Regions from separate parts of the Lysinibacillus sp. FSL K6-1151 genome, predicted to be linked through region 3. Evidence: predicted binding sites of a transcription regulator. Region 3 holds the regulator's gene; each other region holds the start of a gene.
What was found. Region 3 encodes LexA, which represses DNA repair genes until DNA is damaged. Its sites were predicted from a motif close to CGAACATATGTTCG; they were not measured.
Positions count from the first base shown of each region.

Region 1: a site for LexA is predicted at 3,385-3,398, ahead of parE (DNA topoisomerase IV subunit B). Genes of this name have one in related genera too.
Region 2: a site for LexA is predicted at 1,840-1,853, ahead of MHI04_RS15485 (carbohydrate kinase). Genes of this name have one in related genera too.

Region 1 covers NZ_CP152040.1:2,459,014-2,464,512, reverse strand. The annotation lists gene MHI04_RS11945 (Ger(x)C family spore germination protein) at 1-226, opposite strand, end outside; gene MHI04_RS11940 (spore germination protein) at 252-1,793, opposite strand; gene MHI04_RS11935 (HesB/YadR/YfhF family protein) at 1,946-2,236, opposite strand; gene plsY (glycerol-3-phosphate 1-O-acyltransferase PlsY) at 2,256-2,858, opposite strand; gene parE (DNA topoisomerase IV subunit B) at 3,418-5,394, shown strand; gene parC (DNA topoisomerase IV subunit A) at 5,391-5,499, shown strand, end outside.
Region 2 covers NZ_CP152040.1:3,218,537-3,224,035, forward strand. The annotation lists gene MHI04_RS15480 (pseudouridine-5'-phosphate glycosidase) at 1-711, opposite strand, end outside; gene MHI04_RS15485 (carbohydrate kinase) at 716-1,807, opposite strand; gene MHI04_RS15490 (MFS transporter) at 1,928-3,178, opposite strand; gene MHI04_RS15495 (MarR family winged helix-turn-helix transcriptional regulator) at 3,368-3,826, shown strand; gene MHI04_RS15500 (adenine phosphoribosyltransferase) at 4,277-4,789, opposite strand; gene recJ (single-stranded-DNA-specific exonuclease RecJ) at 4,803-5,499, opposite strand, start outside.
Region 3 covers NZ_CP152040.1:1,247,908-1,253,406, reverse strand. The annotation lists gene tkt (transketolase) at 1-514, opposite strand, end outside; gene MHI04_RS05875 (DUF896 domain-containing protein) at 639-872, opposite strand; gene MHI04_RS05870 (GNAT family protein) at 1,059-1,580, shown strand; gene MHI04_RS05865 (helix-turn-helix transcriptional regulator) at 1,674-1,865, shown strand; gene def (peptide deformylase) at 1,858-2,433, shown strand; gene MHI04_RS05855 (recombinase family protein) at 2,474-3,139, opposite strand; gene MHI04_RS05850 (LysM peptidoglycan-binding domain-containing protein) at 3,136-3,450, opposite strand; gene lexA (transcriptional repressor LexA) at 3,617-4,234, shown strand; gene MHI04_RS05840 (gamma-glutamyl-gamma-aminobutyrate hydrolase family protein) at 4,345-5,067, opposite strand; gene MHI04_RS05835 (A24 family peptidase) at 5,101-5,499, opposite strand, start outside.

The sequences.
Region 1 (5,499 bases), 1.2 Mb from region 3:
CGCCTCTCGAATGATAGCTAACGACAGGAGAGCGTTGCGTGGAAGCCTGTCGCATCGAAATTTCACTTGGATCAACAATTTGAACGGTAATCTCATATTCTTCGTCTATTTTGTCAATACCCAGTGCTACGACAATGGCTAATTCATTTAATTCACGCTTACTCCAGCAGCCACTTAACAGTAAAGTGAGGATACATAGTAAGCAAATCACTTTTATTTTTGCCATATTCCATTCCTCATTTATCCAGTAGTTATTTCCTGCCCTTTACATTGACATATTTATGTCCTCTAACAATATTTTTTTGATTAACTAAACGAGGTCGTGTTAGTAACTTTCTACGAGGGAACAAAAGAAAGGCATCCTTTTGATCCTTTAAAACTAACGGTGCAAATGGACTTAAATAAGGTACACCAAATGAACGAATACTACATAAATGGAGAATAATGACCATAATACCGAACATAACACCAAATAAACCAAACATAGCTGCTAAAATCATTAATGGGAAACGTAACACACGAATCGTATTCGACAAACCGTAGGCAGGGAAAAGAAAACTACAAATTGCTGTTAAAGCTACAATAATGACCATTACAGCAGATACCACACCCGCATCAACTGCCGCCTGACCAATAACTAAAGTACCGACAATAGACACCGCTGGGCCGATTGTTCTAGGCATACGAAGCCCAGCCTCCCTTAATACCTCAAAGGCAATCTCCATAATGAGTGCCTCCACAACTGCGGGGAAGGGAACGCCTTCTCTTTGTGAAGCAATACTAATCAACATTGGTGTTGGCAGCATTTCCTGGTGAAAGGTAGTTATAGCCACATATAAGGATGGCGCGACTAATGCCAGACCGATGCCAAAAAAGCGAAGTATGCGTACAAGTGAGCTAATCATCCAATGCTGATAATAATCCTCCGCTGATTGCAAAAAGGATGTAAATAACGCTGGTACTACTAAGACAAAGGGAGTACCATCAACTAGAATCGCCACTTTGCCATCTAATAATTCACCAGCGATAACATCTGGACGTTCTGAATTGTAAACTGTTGGAAACATAGAGTTTTTAGAGTCTTGAATAAAATCCTCTATATAGCCACTTTCCAGTATGCCATCGATATTAATGCGGTCTAATCGGGCTAATACCTCTGCGACGATTTTGTCACTGGCAATGCCATTTATATACATAACCGCTACATCTGTTTGTGTCACATCACCGATAACTCGTGACTTTATCCAGAGATTCGGGCTTTTTATTTTGCGACGGATGAGCGCTGTATTGGTACGTATGGTTTCTGTAAAGGATTCCCGAGGACCTCGAATAACAGATTCAGTCGATGGCTCTGTAACGGCTCGATCCTTTGCACTTCTGGTACTTGTCACAATCCCTTCTGCAAACCCATCTAATAAAATAACCGTTTCCCCATTGAGAATGGCATTGTAGAGTGTTGTGAAATGCTCGATATTCGACACATCCCCAACTGTTAAATAGGAGTTTCGTACATATTGATTAATGGTCGTTATTTCAATGTCTTGTTCTTCCTCGATATTTGCCATAAGCTTATCAATAACAGAATCGGAGATTGTCGTTTTATCTGACAAGCCATCAATCGAAATGATAGCGATGTTATGAGGGGGAGATTCACCAATTGTGATTTCACGTATGATGATGTCATTACTGTGACCAAGCGCCTGTTCAATGATTTTTTTATTTTTAGCTAGGGATGTATACAACAAATCGTTTGTATGGGATGGGGAGGTATCGATATTGTTAGACATAGACATGTGTTTTCCTCCTCAAATATACGCTCATTATTTATAGAGTGGACAATTTTTTTGAGAGATAAACGAGGTGAGGGTGAAAATCTAACTATTGGCATGATGGAGCCAAATAAAAAAACAGTCTATCCTTTCATGGACTGAAAGGATAGACTGTTTTATGTACGATAGTCATATTGCAATTCATCATTACTAGCATCAACGTCAACATGTAAGTTGTGATCGTTAAAGAACCAGAGATCTTTCTCATCAATGTAATAGGTTACATCATCAACCACTGTCTGTACGCCTATAGCAATAGGTTCTTCACGAGTCATGCCAAGTGAAAAACCTTCATGAAAAGGACTAGAGCCACCATAGCGTGCATAAAAACGAATCGTATCACCTGGTTCTACTTCCATTTCGTGTTTGAACCACTGGAGTGCTTCATCTGTCAATGCAATGTTCATTTCGAATGCTCCTCTCTTCCTAAAGCCATTTTACCTTTGGCTCAGTGCCGTTTTTAATACGTGTAATATTGGCACGGTGACGATAAATAATAAAGGTAAATAAAAAGGCTACCAAGATGCCTAATGCAAAGTCACCCGTAACAAAATAATAAACGATTGCATAGATAAGTGCTACTAAAGCGGCTATCATCGATGTTAGGCTGACGATCTTTGTGATTTTTAATGTCACAATAAAGGTAATAAATAATAGGACAAAGAGTGGCCACGAATAGCCTAATAAAACACCTGCGGATGTTGCCACTGCTTTTCCACCACGGAAATTGGCGAAGATCGGAAACATATGACCGATTACGGCAACAAGACCAAGTAATAAGGGATGCAGTGTGCTGTCAGAGAAAACGGGAAGTGCTACTAATAAAACCGCAGCTGTTCCTTTGAGCACATCCATTACGGTTACAACAATACCTGCTTTTTTCCCTAATGTTCGGAATGTGTTGGTTGCACCAAGATTACCGCTCCCGTGTTCACGAATATCGGTATTATAAAAAATTTTACCTATCCATAATCCAGAAGGTATAGAGCCGATTAGATAAGCACATAAAATAATAAGTCCATTGATCATAGCTGGACTCCTTTCATTCATAGTCCATCACTTGGTACTAATAGTTTGTAACAAGTATTTTACACTTTTTCTTGCTAATCTACAATGTTATGAAGGAGATTTCATTAGGAGCCTTGAATTCAATACAAAAGAAAACCTATTAATAAGGGGTAGGCTTTCAGACATGAGATTCTAGAAAGTGAAAAAAAGCCTTTATAAAAATATAGGCAAAAAGGCAATTTTGTCAATCCTTCATTCCTTTGGTAGAATAGAAGTCTAACTTTATCCAGTTTAACCGTAATAAACATTGTAGCGTTTACACTGAACTAGATTCTATGTATGCTGAAACTAAATCGGCTACTATGCGTCAAACGTTTATGGATACTAGTAGCAGTCTGCCCTGCTTAAATACCAATTTTAAGCAACTGTTGCAGATGTTTACTATTGATAAAGATGATCAAAACTGTGAGCAAATTTTAAAAATTTAATGGACCTGTCGCTAGCTATTGACAGGAAATGCTATTATTATTAGGATGAGAACATAAATAGAACATGTGTTTGTTTTTTGGAGGGGAATTTTTTGACGAATAAACAGTCAACTAGCGTTTATAATGATGACGCTATACAAGTATTAGAAGGATTAGAAGCGGTACGCAAACGACCTGGCATGTATATCGGTTCAACGGATGGCCGTGGACTTCATCACCTTGTGTATGAAATCGTAGATAATGCGGTGGATGAAGCACTGGCCGGCTTTGGATCTCATATTATTGTCACAATTCATAAGGATCAAAGTATGAGTGTGCGCGACTTTGGCCGTGGGATGCCAACAGGTATGCATAAAATGGGTAAACCTACCCCTGAAATTATTTTTACGGTGTTACACGCAGGTGGTAAATTTGGACAAGGTGGTTATAAAACAAGTGGTGGCTTGCATGGTGTAGGTTCCTCTGTAGTTAATGCACTATCAACATTTTTAGAGGTGACGATTCATCGTGATGGTAAAAAGTATCGTCAGCGCTTTGAGCATGGTGGACATCCTGTCACAACACTTGAAGAAATTGGGCAAACGAAGCAAACAGGTACACTTGTTCATTTCCTACCAGACGAAACGATTTTTTCTGTCACAAAATTCAATTATGATACGTTAGCAGAACGTTTACGTGAATCAGCCTTTTTATTAAAGGGCTTAAAAATTGAATTAATCGATGAGCGCGAGGAAGGCAAACAAGATGTATTCTTTTATGAGAATGGCATTGAAGCTTTCGTTGCGTATTTGAATGAAGAAAAGGATGTTCTTCATCCTGTGAAATATGTAGAAGGCATACAAGATGATATTGAAGTAGAATTCGCTTTCCAATATAACGATGGTTATTCAGAAACGATTTTGTCGTTCGTTAATAATGTACGTACTCGTGATGGCGGCACACATGAAACGGGTGCAAAAGCGGCATTGACGCGTGTATTTAATGAATATGCAAGAAAAATCGGCTTGCTAAAGGACAAGGATAAAAACCTTGAAGGGACAGATATTCGTGAGGGTTTAGCAGCAATCGTGTCTGTTCGTATTCCAGAGCATTTATTACAATTTGAAGGACAAACCAAGGGCAAGCTTGGTACAAGTGAGGCTCGCTCTGCCGTAGATAGCGTAGTGTCTGAGCAAATTTTGTATGTGCTAGAGGAAAATGCAGAGTTATCGGCTTCTCTTGTACGTAAAGCAATCCGTGCGCAGCAAGTAAGAGAAGCGGCTCGTAAAGCGCGTGAGGACGCTCGGAATGGCAAGAAAAGCAAAAAAGGTAGTACGATTCTATCAGGCAAATTAACACCAGCTCAGTCTCGCAATGCGGCCAAGAATGAGTTGTATTTAGTTGAGGGTGATTCTGCGGGTGGTTCTGCCAAACAAGGTCGTGATCGTACATTCCAAGCGATTTTGCCTTTGCGCGGTAAGGTCATCAACACAGAAAAAGCCAAGCTACAGGACATTATGAAAAACGAAGAAATATCAACGATTATCCATGCGATTGGAGCAGGTGTTGGCACGGATTTTGCTGTGGAGGATTCAGCCTACGATAAAGTAGTGATTATGACCGATGCGGATACGGACGGGGCACATATTCAAGTCTTGCTCTTAACGTTCTTCTATCGTTATATGCGTCCACTCATTGAAGGAGGCAAAGTCTATATCGCTTTACCACCACTTTATAAGGTATCAAAAGGTACTGGTAAAAAAGAAGTGATTGAATATGCTTGGACAGAAAACGATTTACAAAAGGCCATCCAGAAAGTTGGAAAGGGTTACATATTGCAGCGCTATAAAGGTCTTGGTGAGATGAATGCTGACCAGCTATGGGATACGACAATGAACCCTGAGACACGGACATTAATTCGTGTCACAATCGAGGATGGTGCACGTGCAGAGAGACGTGTCACGACGTTAATGGGTGATAAAGTAGAACCGCGTCGTAAATGGATCGAAGCCAATGTTGACTTCGGTATGGAGGATGATTCAAATATTTTAGAAAATGAATTCATCCAACAAGAGGAGGACCAAGCATGAGTAGTACAGAAAAGTTTCAAGATTTACCGCTAGAAGAAGTGATGGGTGATCGTTTTGGTCGCTATAGTAAATATATTATTCAAGACCGCGCGTTGCCTGATGCAC
Region 2 (5,499 bases), 2.0 Mb from region 3:
ATCTAATGCTTCAGCTTCTGGAATTGGGTTGGCAATGACAGCGCCACCTTTTAACCCTAATTGCCATTTCGCAGATAGCATTGCTGCAATCTCCTCTGGTGTATCAAGCTGGAAGTTGACATCGAAACCACTTTGACGTGTGTAGAATGCTGGTAATTCATCTGTACCATAACCAACTACTGGTACCCCTTTTGTTTCAAGGTATTCTAATGTAAGACCAATATCTAGAATAGATTTTGCACCCGCGCAAATAACAGCCACATTAGTTTGTGCTAATTCTTCTAAGTCAGCAGAGACATCCATTGTTGTTTCAGCACCACGGTGTACACCACCAATACCACCTGTTACAAAGATTTCAATGTCTGCAAGTTCAGCACAGATCATTGTAGCTGCAACTGTTGTCGCACCTAATTTTTTTGTTGCAAGTAAGTAGCCTAAGTCACGACGTGAAGCTTTTGCAACGCCTTGTGAATTTCCAAACATCTCTAGCTCTTCATCTGATAAACCGATTTTGATTTTGCCATCTATTAAGGCAATGGTTGCAGGTACTGCACCATTATCGCGAATAATTTGCTCAACTTCACGCGCAGTTTTCACATTTTGTGGATATGGCATACCGTGTGAAATGATTGTAGATTCTAATGCCACGATTGGTAGACCTTTTGCTTGTCCTGCTTTTACTTCTTCTGATAATACGATGAATTCTTTCATGTTGTTATTCCTCCATTTCATTTTTTAACAAATCTACTGATAATTCAGGTCTTACTGTATAAGGAGATGCCAATGTATTTTTAGCATTTGTTAACCCCGCATCAATACATGTCTCAAAAGATTGACCTGTCAACCAACTGTGTATCACAGCGCTGACAAACGCATCTCCTGCTCCTGTAACATCTTCAATTTTGTTGATCACTTTCGCAGCGAAATGACGAGGTGCGATCGTCGTAGATGCTGCATAAACACCCTTGCTACCAGCTGTGATAATGACATGTTCAGCACCTAGTTGTAAGAGCTGTTGTAATGCTTTTTCATAATGGGTAGCGTTTTCAATTTTATGTCCAACAATTGTTTCTGCTTCATCCGTGTTACAAATAAACCAAGTTACACCTTGTAATGTTTCAGGTAGTCGATTCATTTTTGGCGAAGATACTGGCACAATGACTAATGGAATGGCACGAGCAATGGCTACTTGCTGGATATACGCCACTGTTTCTTTCGGGCAATTTAAATCCAAAATAAAGCAACCAGCATTCACTAGCATTGTTTCATGCTTTTTCAACAAACTCGGTAACAGCAGGTCATAAACCTCCATATTGGCTACAGCTAATGCTAGCTCACCTTGTTCATCCATAATAGCTGTATAGGAACCCGTAGAAGCCTCAGCTAGCTGCTCCACATAACGTAGATTCATAAAGGATTCCGAAGCTTCTTGGATCACTTGCCAATCAGCATCTTTACCAGCCGTTGTTAATAACGTCACTTGATGGTTTAATCTGCCTAAGTTTTCAGCAATATTTCGACCAACTCCACCTACACTAAAAGAAGAGCTGGCAGGGTTAGATGTTCCAAATTGAACATTGCCCTTCACATGGAATTTTCGGTCTAAATTAGCTCCCCCGATGCAAATAATTTCATTTTCCTCGGGTAAAATATAAGCACGACCTACAATTTTTCCTTGCTTTGTTAAACTAGACACTAAATTAGCAAGCACGGGACGGGACAGATTCATTGTATCTGCCATCTCTTGCTGAGACATAAACGGGTTTTGGCGAATTAAAGCAAGCACCGCCTGTTCTCTTTCATTCATAGCATCACCTTTTATTATATTTGTTTACATTGTAAACTTTTGTTTGTTAAATGTCAAACTAATATTGATAAAAAAAGTTGAACCTCTTTCTGTCGAGGTTCAACTTTTTTAGTCGACTGTTTATCCTTGCTGAGGCGTTTGTTTTTTTACAATGATAACGAATAAGCTTGCCAATGCACAGAATAGGCCAGCAAGGAAAAAAGCCCATGTGTAGGAATTGAAAAATTTATAAATTAACCCACCCCCATACGCAGCAACTGCCGCTCCTGCCTGATGTGAGGCGAATATCCATCCGTAAATAATGCTGCTTTTTTGCATCCCAAAAATTTGTCGTGTAATGCTGATAGTTGGTGGTACTGTGGCAATCCAATCGAGTCCATAAAAGATGCTGAAAATCGTCAATAAAACAAAGGAGCCTTGAGCGAGTGCATAAGGGAGTAGCAAGAGAGAAGCTCCCCTTAACAAGTAATACCAAAATAATAGCCAACGATTATCAAAGCGATCCGATAGCCAGCCAGAGACAGTCGTGCCTAATAAGTTAAACACCCCCATAAAAGAAAGAAGAGATGCAGCGGTTACTAGCGGAACGCCAAAGCTAATACAATATGACACAAAGTGAGTTCCGATTAATCCACTTGTCGAAAGACCACAAATGAAAAAGCTGCCTGCTAAGAGCCAAAATGCTTTGACTTTAACTGCCTCTGCTAAACCAAGAAATGCCATACTAATTGGATTCTTCTTGGGCTGTACTTGCGGCTCTTCTATAATCTCATCATGACCGTAAGGGGTTAGACCAATATCTTGCGGCTTGTTTTTAATAAACATAGCAATCATGACGAACATCATGGTACTCAGGAGTAGGATTAATCCCATTGCCCATCGCCAAGAATAATGTTCAATAATAATGGCTAGCACTGGCAGTAAAATTAATTGACCTGTGGCTGTACTAGCCGTTAAAATCCCAACTGCCAGCCCTCTGCGTTTAACAAACCAATGATTCGCTACATAGGGACTGAGCACCGTTAAAAAAAGGCTCGCACCAAGCCCAATGATGCCTCCCCAAATAATGATTAACTGCCAGGATTGGCTCATCCAAAAGGTTAAGGTCATTCCTACTATTAAAGTAGACATGGCACTAAGCATCATTTTCTTTAAGCCAATGACTTCAAGCAGCGCCGCCATAAATGGTCCAGATATGCCATATAAAAATAAACTTACAGCAAATGCTAAAGCAATCGTTGAGCGATCCCATTGAAATTCTTTTTCGAGGGGATCCAGGAAAACACCAGACGATGACATTGTAATCCCTGCTACAATAATCGAGAAAAATGTGACAATCAAAATCAACCAGCTATAATGAACTCGCTTCATCCTAACACCTTCTTTTCTTGTGAGATGCATAACAAAACATGTATATACATGTTTTGCGATCTCTTCATTCCATTTATATGTATATACATGTATAATGATAATAATCGTTCCTATAGCTGTCAAGCAGTCTTTTCTAGCTCTTAGGTGTATACTTACAATTAGTAGAATCCCCTCAAAGGAGTACTGACGATGAAGAATCAACTTAAAACAATCGATTATACACAAATCTGTGTTTGTGCAAACCTTAGAAAAAAAACAAGGGTTGTCACACAATTATATGATAAGCTGCTACAGCCCACTGGTTTAAAGGTTACACAATATTCCATGCTGGCCCATATCGATCTTCAGCAAACTGTCTCAATTAGCCGTTTAGGTGAAATTTTACAACTTGATCAAACGACTGTGACCCGTAATATTAATCTATTAAAGCAACATGGCTATGTTGAATTAAAGCGAGACACAAGCGATGCGCGCACTAAAAAGATTACGCTCACTGAAAAAGGATTAGAAAAGCTGCATGAAGCCGCACCCATTTGGCAAACGATTCAAGATAGAATCATCGAAGATATAGGGGTTGAAAAATATGCAGATTTCTATGATACCTTGCGCACAATACAAAAGATCATCCAAGCATATGATGAAGATTAAAAAGTACCTACTTTATTGAGCGCTTCAAACTGCAAACAACAGCCATCGAAAAGTTCACCTCGATGGCTGTTGTCATTTTTTCTTCTAATTACTTACCAAATATAGAGTGGCATGATCAATATTTGGGCATCCATAAGCTTAGTAAGTCGTTTCTACTAAAGGGTAAATAGCAGCCTCTAATTTTCGCTCAAATGATATAAATTGATCAACCGTTACCATTTCTAATTGTTCATGTTTATTGATTTAATTTTCCGTCTTCAGCTTTCATCAGCTTAAAAGTTTACGGTTAATCAAACAGTAATAGGGAAGAAGTTGGATGGAGTGAGGAAAGCAGCTTGGCCCGTATCGGCTTTACTTTATTTCATTGTAAAAGAAAAAGACTGTAGGCAAACTCGTAATTTCTTGAGTTTGTCTACAATCTGAAGTGCCCACTATGGTAGACGCTTTCTCTTAATATTGAATAAGTGTTTTAATATTTAGATCTCCAAGCTTTGCACGACCATTTAATTCTAAAAGTTCGATTAGGAAGGCACAGCCTACTACCTGACCACCTAATTCTTCTACTAAACGAACAGTTGCTTCAACTGTCCCACCCGTTGCTAGTAAATCATCACAGATTAAAACCTTTTGACCAGGCTTAATCGCATCATGATGCATTGTTAATGTATCTTGACCATATTCAAGACCATAGTCTGCACTAATAACCTCACGTGGTAATTTACCTGGTTTACGAACAGGTGCAAAGCCAATTTCAAGTGCATAGGCAACTGGGCAACCGATGATAAAACCACGAGCCTCAGGGCCAACTACAATTTCAGCTCCTACTTCTTTTGCATATTCTACAATTTGGTCTGTTGCATATTTGTACGCTGGTCCATTATCCATAATTGTCGTAATATCTCTGAAGCTAATGCCCTCTTTCGGCCAGTTTTCAACTGTTGTAACATATTGCTTTAAATCCATGTTATTGCTCCTCCTACGAAACGCTGTACGTCCGTTTAGTTAATCGTTCATCAAACCATTGTTTTAATTCTATATAAGGAGCATAGACAAGCTTTTGCTCCATTTCAATCTGTTCTGAACGTTGTTTGTAAGACGGTGCCTCTGTTAGTGCTTGTTTTGGGGCATTCACGTTGACAGTCGTCAGTCCACTCTCCATTTTAACAAAACCAAGCTCAAAAAACACCTGTGTCATAAATTTTAATACATCCAATGGCCAACCTGTATGCTTTGCTAAATCTGCTATATGCATATCAAGCGGAAAGGCTGGTCGATTTTTCAAAAATTTATAATACCAAGAAAATTGCTCACGAGTAGGTAAACCACTAAAGTATTGCGAATCAGGCATATAAAAATGCGCATAAATACGTGAAGGTGTCGTCTTCTGTAACACCTCTTCTAGTCTTTGAACTTGTTGTGGCAAATCTAAGAGCACAATATAATCACTTTGTTCCACATTGGATAGCGCTGGGTCAACTACTGTAATAGGAGCACCAATCAATGATTGATAATACGCCATCGTTGCTGGATGAAAGGCAATAAACTGTGCCTCATCCTTCGGTACCGTATTAAGCCAACGCGCAGTTTGACGGATACCACGAATATCAAATAGCTGCCATTCCGTTGTTTGGACATCCTCGATCATAAATTGGGCTTTTTTACGTCCCTGCCAT
Region 3 (5,499 bases):
CTAATGAAATAGCTTCAGCTGCTACACCTTCCATTAAGTCACCATCACCACAAAGGGCAAATGTGTAGTGGTCAACGATATCATGACCAGGTTTATTGTAAGTAGCCGCTAAATGACGCTCAGCCATTGCCATACCAACTGTCATAGCAATCCCTTGACCAAGTGGACCAGTTGTTGCCTCTACACCTACTGTATGACCGTATTCAGGATGTCCTGGTGTTAATGAATCCCATTGGCGGAAGTTTTGAATTTCTTCCATTGGTAAACCATAGCCTCCAAGATGAAGTAAGCTGTACAGAAGCATAGAACCATGACCAGCTGATAGTACAAAACGATCACGGTTATACCATTTTGGATTTGCTGGATTATGGCGTAATTGTTTTGTCCATAGCGTATAAGCCATTGGCGCCGCCCCCATTGGTAAACCTGGGTGACCAGAATTTGCTTTTTCGATAGCGTCGATTGACAAAGTTCGAATAGCATTAATTGCTAAAAGATCCGCGTGTTGAGTCATTATATTGTGACATCCTTTCTCGTCCTATATTGTTCTTTTACAGTTTAGTCAACATTGCTTTAGAAAACAATGCTTTTGTTATACTAATTGCGTTTTCATACATACTTTATTGAATTGTGTCACATTAATTTAGAAATTTATTTTTTTTAGCTTGTCTTACTTTCTCTGGTGTCACATCATTACCTTCTGCATCTACCACTTTTACATTTTCAATCGTATCTCGCATAGTCGCTCTAAACGTATCTAAGTACTCCTTGCGAAGCGCTGTTCGCTCCTTAGCCTCTGCTTCTGTTAATTGACCACTTTTGGCCTTAGCAGAAAGTTCATTAATTCGGTTAATTTTTTCCTTTGATAACATTGTTACACACCTTTCAATACCTAGCTTAATGACTTCAGTATGCAAAGTATAGCATGCTTTCCCTTAAAATGCAGTTATACCAACCCTTAATAACACTTCTTAGCCATAATTTACATGACTTCCAGATGTTAGTCGTGTATAACTAATAATAAAAGGAAAAAATTTATATTTATTGGAGGAAATTAGATGAACATCACAACACAGCGATTACTTATCCGAAAATTTGAAGCCCAAGATTGGCAGGCTGTTTATAGCTATATGTCTGATGAAACGGTGATGCATTATATGCCTGAAGGAGTTTTAACGGAAGAACAAGTCCAAAAATTTATAACAGAAAATAGCGCGGATCAAGCTAAGCATTTTGCCATTACTTTACGCGATCAACCAGAAGTTATTGGTCATTTAGTTTTTCATCGATGCTTTGGCGAACATACCTATGAAATTGGATGGGTATTGAATCCTGCTTATCAGCAACATGGCTATGCATCAGAAGCTGCTCAAGCCCTATTAGATTATGGATTTTCCAAATTGAAGCTTCATAGAATAATAGCAACATGCCAACCCGAAAATATAGCTTCTTACCGAGTGATGGAAAAGATCGGTATGCGGCGTGAAGGATTTTTTAAAAAATGTATACCGCATGGTGACAATTGGTGGGATGAATACTATTACGCAATCTTGCAAGAAGAATGGCATAAAACTCTATAAAATGACCGTGTTACATAGTAACAACATTTGGTCATTCAGTAAAAAGAGTATAAAATAAATGGCTAACACTTCGGACAAAACGGAGGGATAAACCTGAGGAGTATGATCAAAATGTTGAGAAACAAATTAGGGATAACCAAAGCTATACTTGCAAAAGAATGCGGTGTTGTTAGACAGACTGTTAATTGTATTGAAAATGATAAGTACGAGCCAACCTTTGAATTAGCTCTGAACATGGCTAAAGTCCTCAATAGCCGTATTGATGAGGTGTTTATGTATGACTAAATTTCTTCCTGATTCGATCATTACCATGAAAGATTTTGTGAAAGAAGACTCGATATTATTACGAAAACAAACCGAAGAAGTGACGACACCCTTGAACCAAGAGGATCGAAGTACTTTATTAGCTATGCTGCAATATCTCAAAAACAGCCAAGATCCAACGCTAGCAAAAAAATATAAGCTTCGCCCTGGAACTGGGTTGTCTGCAAATCAAATAGGTGTAGACAAACGGATGTTTGCTGTACTATTTGATCATAATGAAATGTTGTTTATCAATCCCAAAATCATAAGTCATTCCCTCAATATGATTTATTTACCTGATGGAGAAGGCTGCCTGTCGGTTAATCGACCTGTCCATGGTTTTGTGCCAAGATACGAGCGTATTAAGGTCAGAGCATATGACATTGATGGTCAAGAATTCATCCTGCCGTTTCAGGGCTATGGGGCGATCGTTGTCCAACATGAAATCGATCATTTAAATGGCATAATGTTTTATGATCGAATAAATAAAGAGAATCCTTTTCGACTACCTACTAACATCATCATCGACAGTTTGGCTTCCTATCAATAGCGTTTTTTTACTGTGAATAAAAAAAGATTAGCAGGCGATATTATTTGCCTGCTAATCTTTCTTGATGTTCTTGGAAGCGACGATGAACAGTCGCTTTACTTACTTCAAAGCCCAACCCTCGAAGCGTGATCGAAATTTCCTCAAAGGTAAATCCACGTTTGCGTAGCTTGACAATTTCATCTACAGGTAGATCCTTTCGCTCCTGCCCATAGGGATTCCCTCGGTTCGATAAATTATTTTCAGGACGATAGCCATTTTCTACAGCGCGTCGCATGCCTCGACGTATTTTAGCATTATGGATTCTTCGTTGATACTCCTCCACGATTGCTAAAATCTCAAGCAGCATCGTGTCCATTTCATTTAGTTGAACGGGTCCTGCATCGCGCATGGAAAAAACATCTGTTGCTGATTTTTGCAATAAATGCAACACAGCCATCCTTGCGTTCCCACGTCCTAATCGTGTTTCATCTTGTACAAAAAGGGCATTAATTCCCTTTTCTTTAATGAAATCAAGCATTTCAAGCAAGCCATCGCGTTCCACATCATAGCCGCTATGCTTATCCTTAAATACACCCTTTACCTCATAGCCTTGCTCTCTAGCGTAGCGCAGCAACTCTTCCTGTTGGCGCTCTAATGAGGAGCTTTGTGTTTCTTTTTCAGTACTTACACGGCAATAGACAACAGCCGACATTTGTTTATTCATCATTGTTCAGTTCTCGCAATTTCGATAGTATGGATGGGATTGGCTTGATCACCCAATACAGGAATAACTAGAGACTTTCCTGCCACAATTTTAATATCTGCTAATTCATTTTCTGTTTTGACCAGCTTAATCCAATCATCTGTACTCATCTTACCACGGTATTGCTCTGCTAACGACCACAAGCTATCCCCATGTTCAATTTGAATTTCTGCGTAATTAACATCTCCTGGATCAGTTATGTAAAGGTATCCTGCAAATAGTAGACAAGCTCCTAATAAAATGGAGATATGTGTATTTTTCTTTAACCATGTCATAGTTACAACCCCTTTTTTAGAATGTTTGTTCGGAATGTATGTTCTCATAATAAAGCGAACAAACGTTTTTGTCAAACACTTTTCGAACCTATGTTTGCATACATGTTCGCATTCTGTTATACTATCAAATAAGAAGAATGATATTAGAAAAAAGAGGTGAGCACTCATGAAAAAAGTTTCGAAAAGACAAGAGGACATTTTGGCTTTTATTAAAGAAGAGGTACGAGCTAAGGGATATCCACCATCAGTACGTGAAATCGGGGAAGCAGTCGGACTTGCTTCAAGTTCAACTGTTCATGGTCATTTAGCTCGATTAGAACAAAAGGGCTTTATTCGTCGAGATCCAACAAAGCCACGTGCAATTGAAATTTTAGAGCCTGAAGAGTCTATTCAAAAGCAGCAAGTCATTCATGTACCACTTGTGGGGAAGGTAACTGCTGGTTCCCCAATTACTGCTATTGAAAACATTGAAGAATATTTCCCATTACCAGATACGTATGGCACAAGCGAGGATCAGTTATTCATGCTAGAGATTATGGGGGAATCTATGATTGAAGCAGGAATTTTAGACGGCGATTTAGTTATTGTGAAGCAAAAGGCAACAGCTAATAACGGAGATATTGTTGTAGCCATGACAGCAGAGGATGAAGCAACGGTCAAACGTTTCTTCAAGGAAAAAAATCATTTCCGTTTACAGCCTGAAAACTCATCTATGGAGCCTATTATCGTCGATCAAGTTTCTATTTTAGGACAAGTTGTAGGACTATATCGTCGTGTACATTAATCATTTAAAGTAGGTTTTGAGGATTATGTGTTCCTTCTAAGAGCATGTATCCTCTTTTTTACGCAAAAAAAGAATCCATATATGGTTGGATTCTTTGTACAGTCCCCCTGCTACGCTTCCTTTTTGAATTTTAAGCTAGCTTCAACAAAGGCTGAAAATAATTTTTGTGCAGGCTCATCTCCTGCTATAGCTAGTTCCTCGGGATGCCACTGAACAGCCAAGCAAAATGGCAACTCTTCATGAACAACTGCTTCGATAATGCCATCACTCGATTTTGCTGCTACTTTTAATTTCTCTGCTAATACATTAACTGCCTGATGATGAAATGAATTTACCGCTATTTTCTCTTGTTGTAAAATGGTCGCTAATAAATTCTCCTCCATAATTTGTACATAATGAGTAGCTACAGCTCGAGCAGATTGCTGTACATGCTTGAGCAGCTTAGTACTAAAATGGTCACTATCAATATCCTGAAATAAAGTACCACCTAGTGCTACATTTAGTATTTGAATGCCTCGGCAAATACCCAAAATAGGCATCTTTCGTGTGAATGCCGCTTCAATTAATGCTAACTCTACCGTATCTCTTGCTGGATGAATTTTCCCTAGTTTTGGTGCAGGCTCTGCCCCATACAGAAATGGATGCACGTCATAGCCTCCAGATAACAATAAACCATCTGTAAGGGATAGAATTTGTGTGGCATCCTCCTCTACGCCAAGTGGAATAATAAGAGGAATCCCACCTGCATCAATGATACTTTTACTGTAAGCAGCATTTAATCGAGAGGATAAATCATCTTCCACAAAGGCTGTAATGCCAATAATCGGTTTCACTTGCTTCCCTCCATATGCTTGAAGATTGAACAATTACCAAAAACCTAAATACCAATCGATTAATGAATCCCCATAAAAATAGACAATGATAGCGGCTAATGCAATAGAAGGTCCAAAAGGAATAGGTGTTTTTCTCCCCTGCTTGTTCTTCGTTAACACGACAAGCCCGACAATCATGCCGATAACTGCAGCTATAAATAATGTTAACAGTGTATGCATTGTACCAAGAACAAGTCCAATTAAAAAGAATAATTTAATATCGCCTCCACCCATGCCCCCGTTTGATATCACAGCAATACTATATAATATGCCGAAACCAACGACTGCACCTACAGCACAGTCCCACCAGGGTGTTAATGGCGACAATACTCGTCCAATAATAAGGAAGGGTAAAAAGAATAAAAGCACCTTATTCGGAATCAGCATATAGGC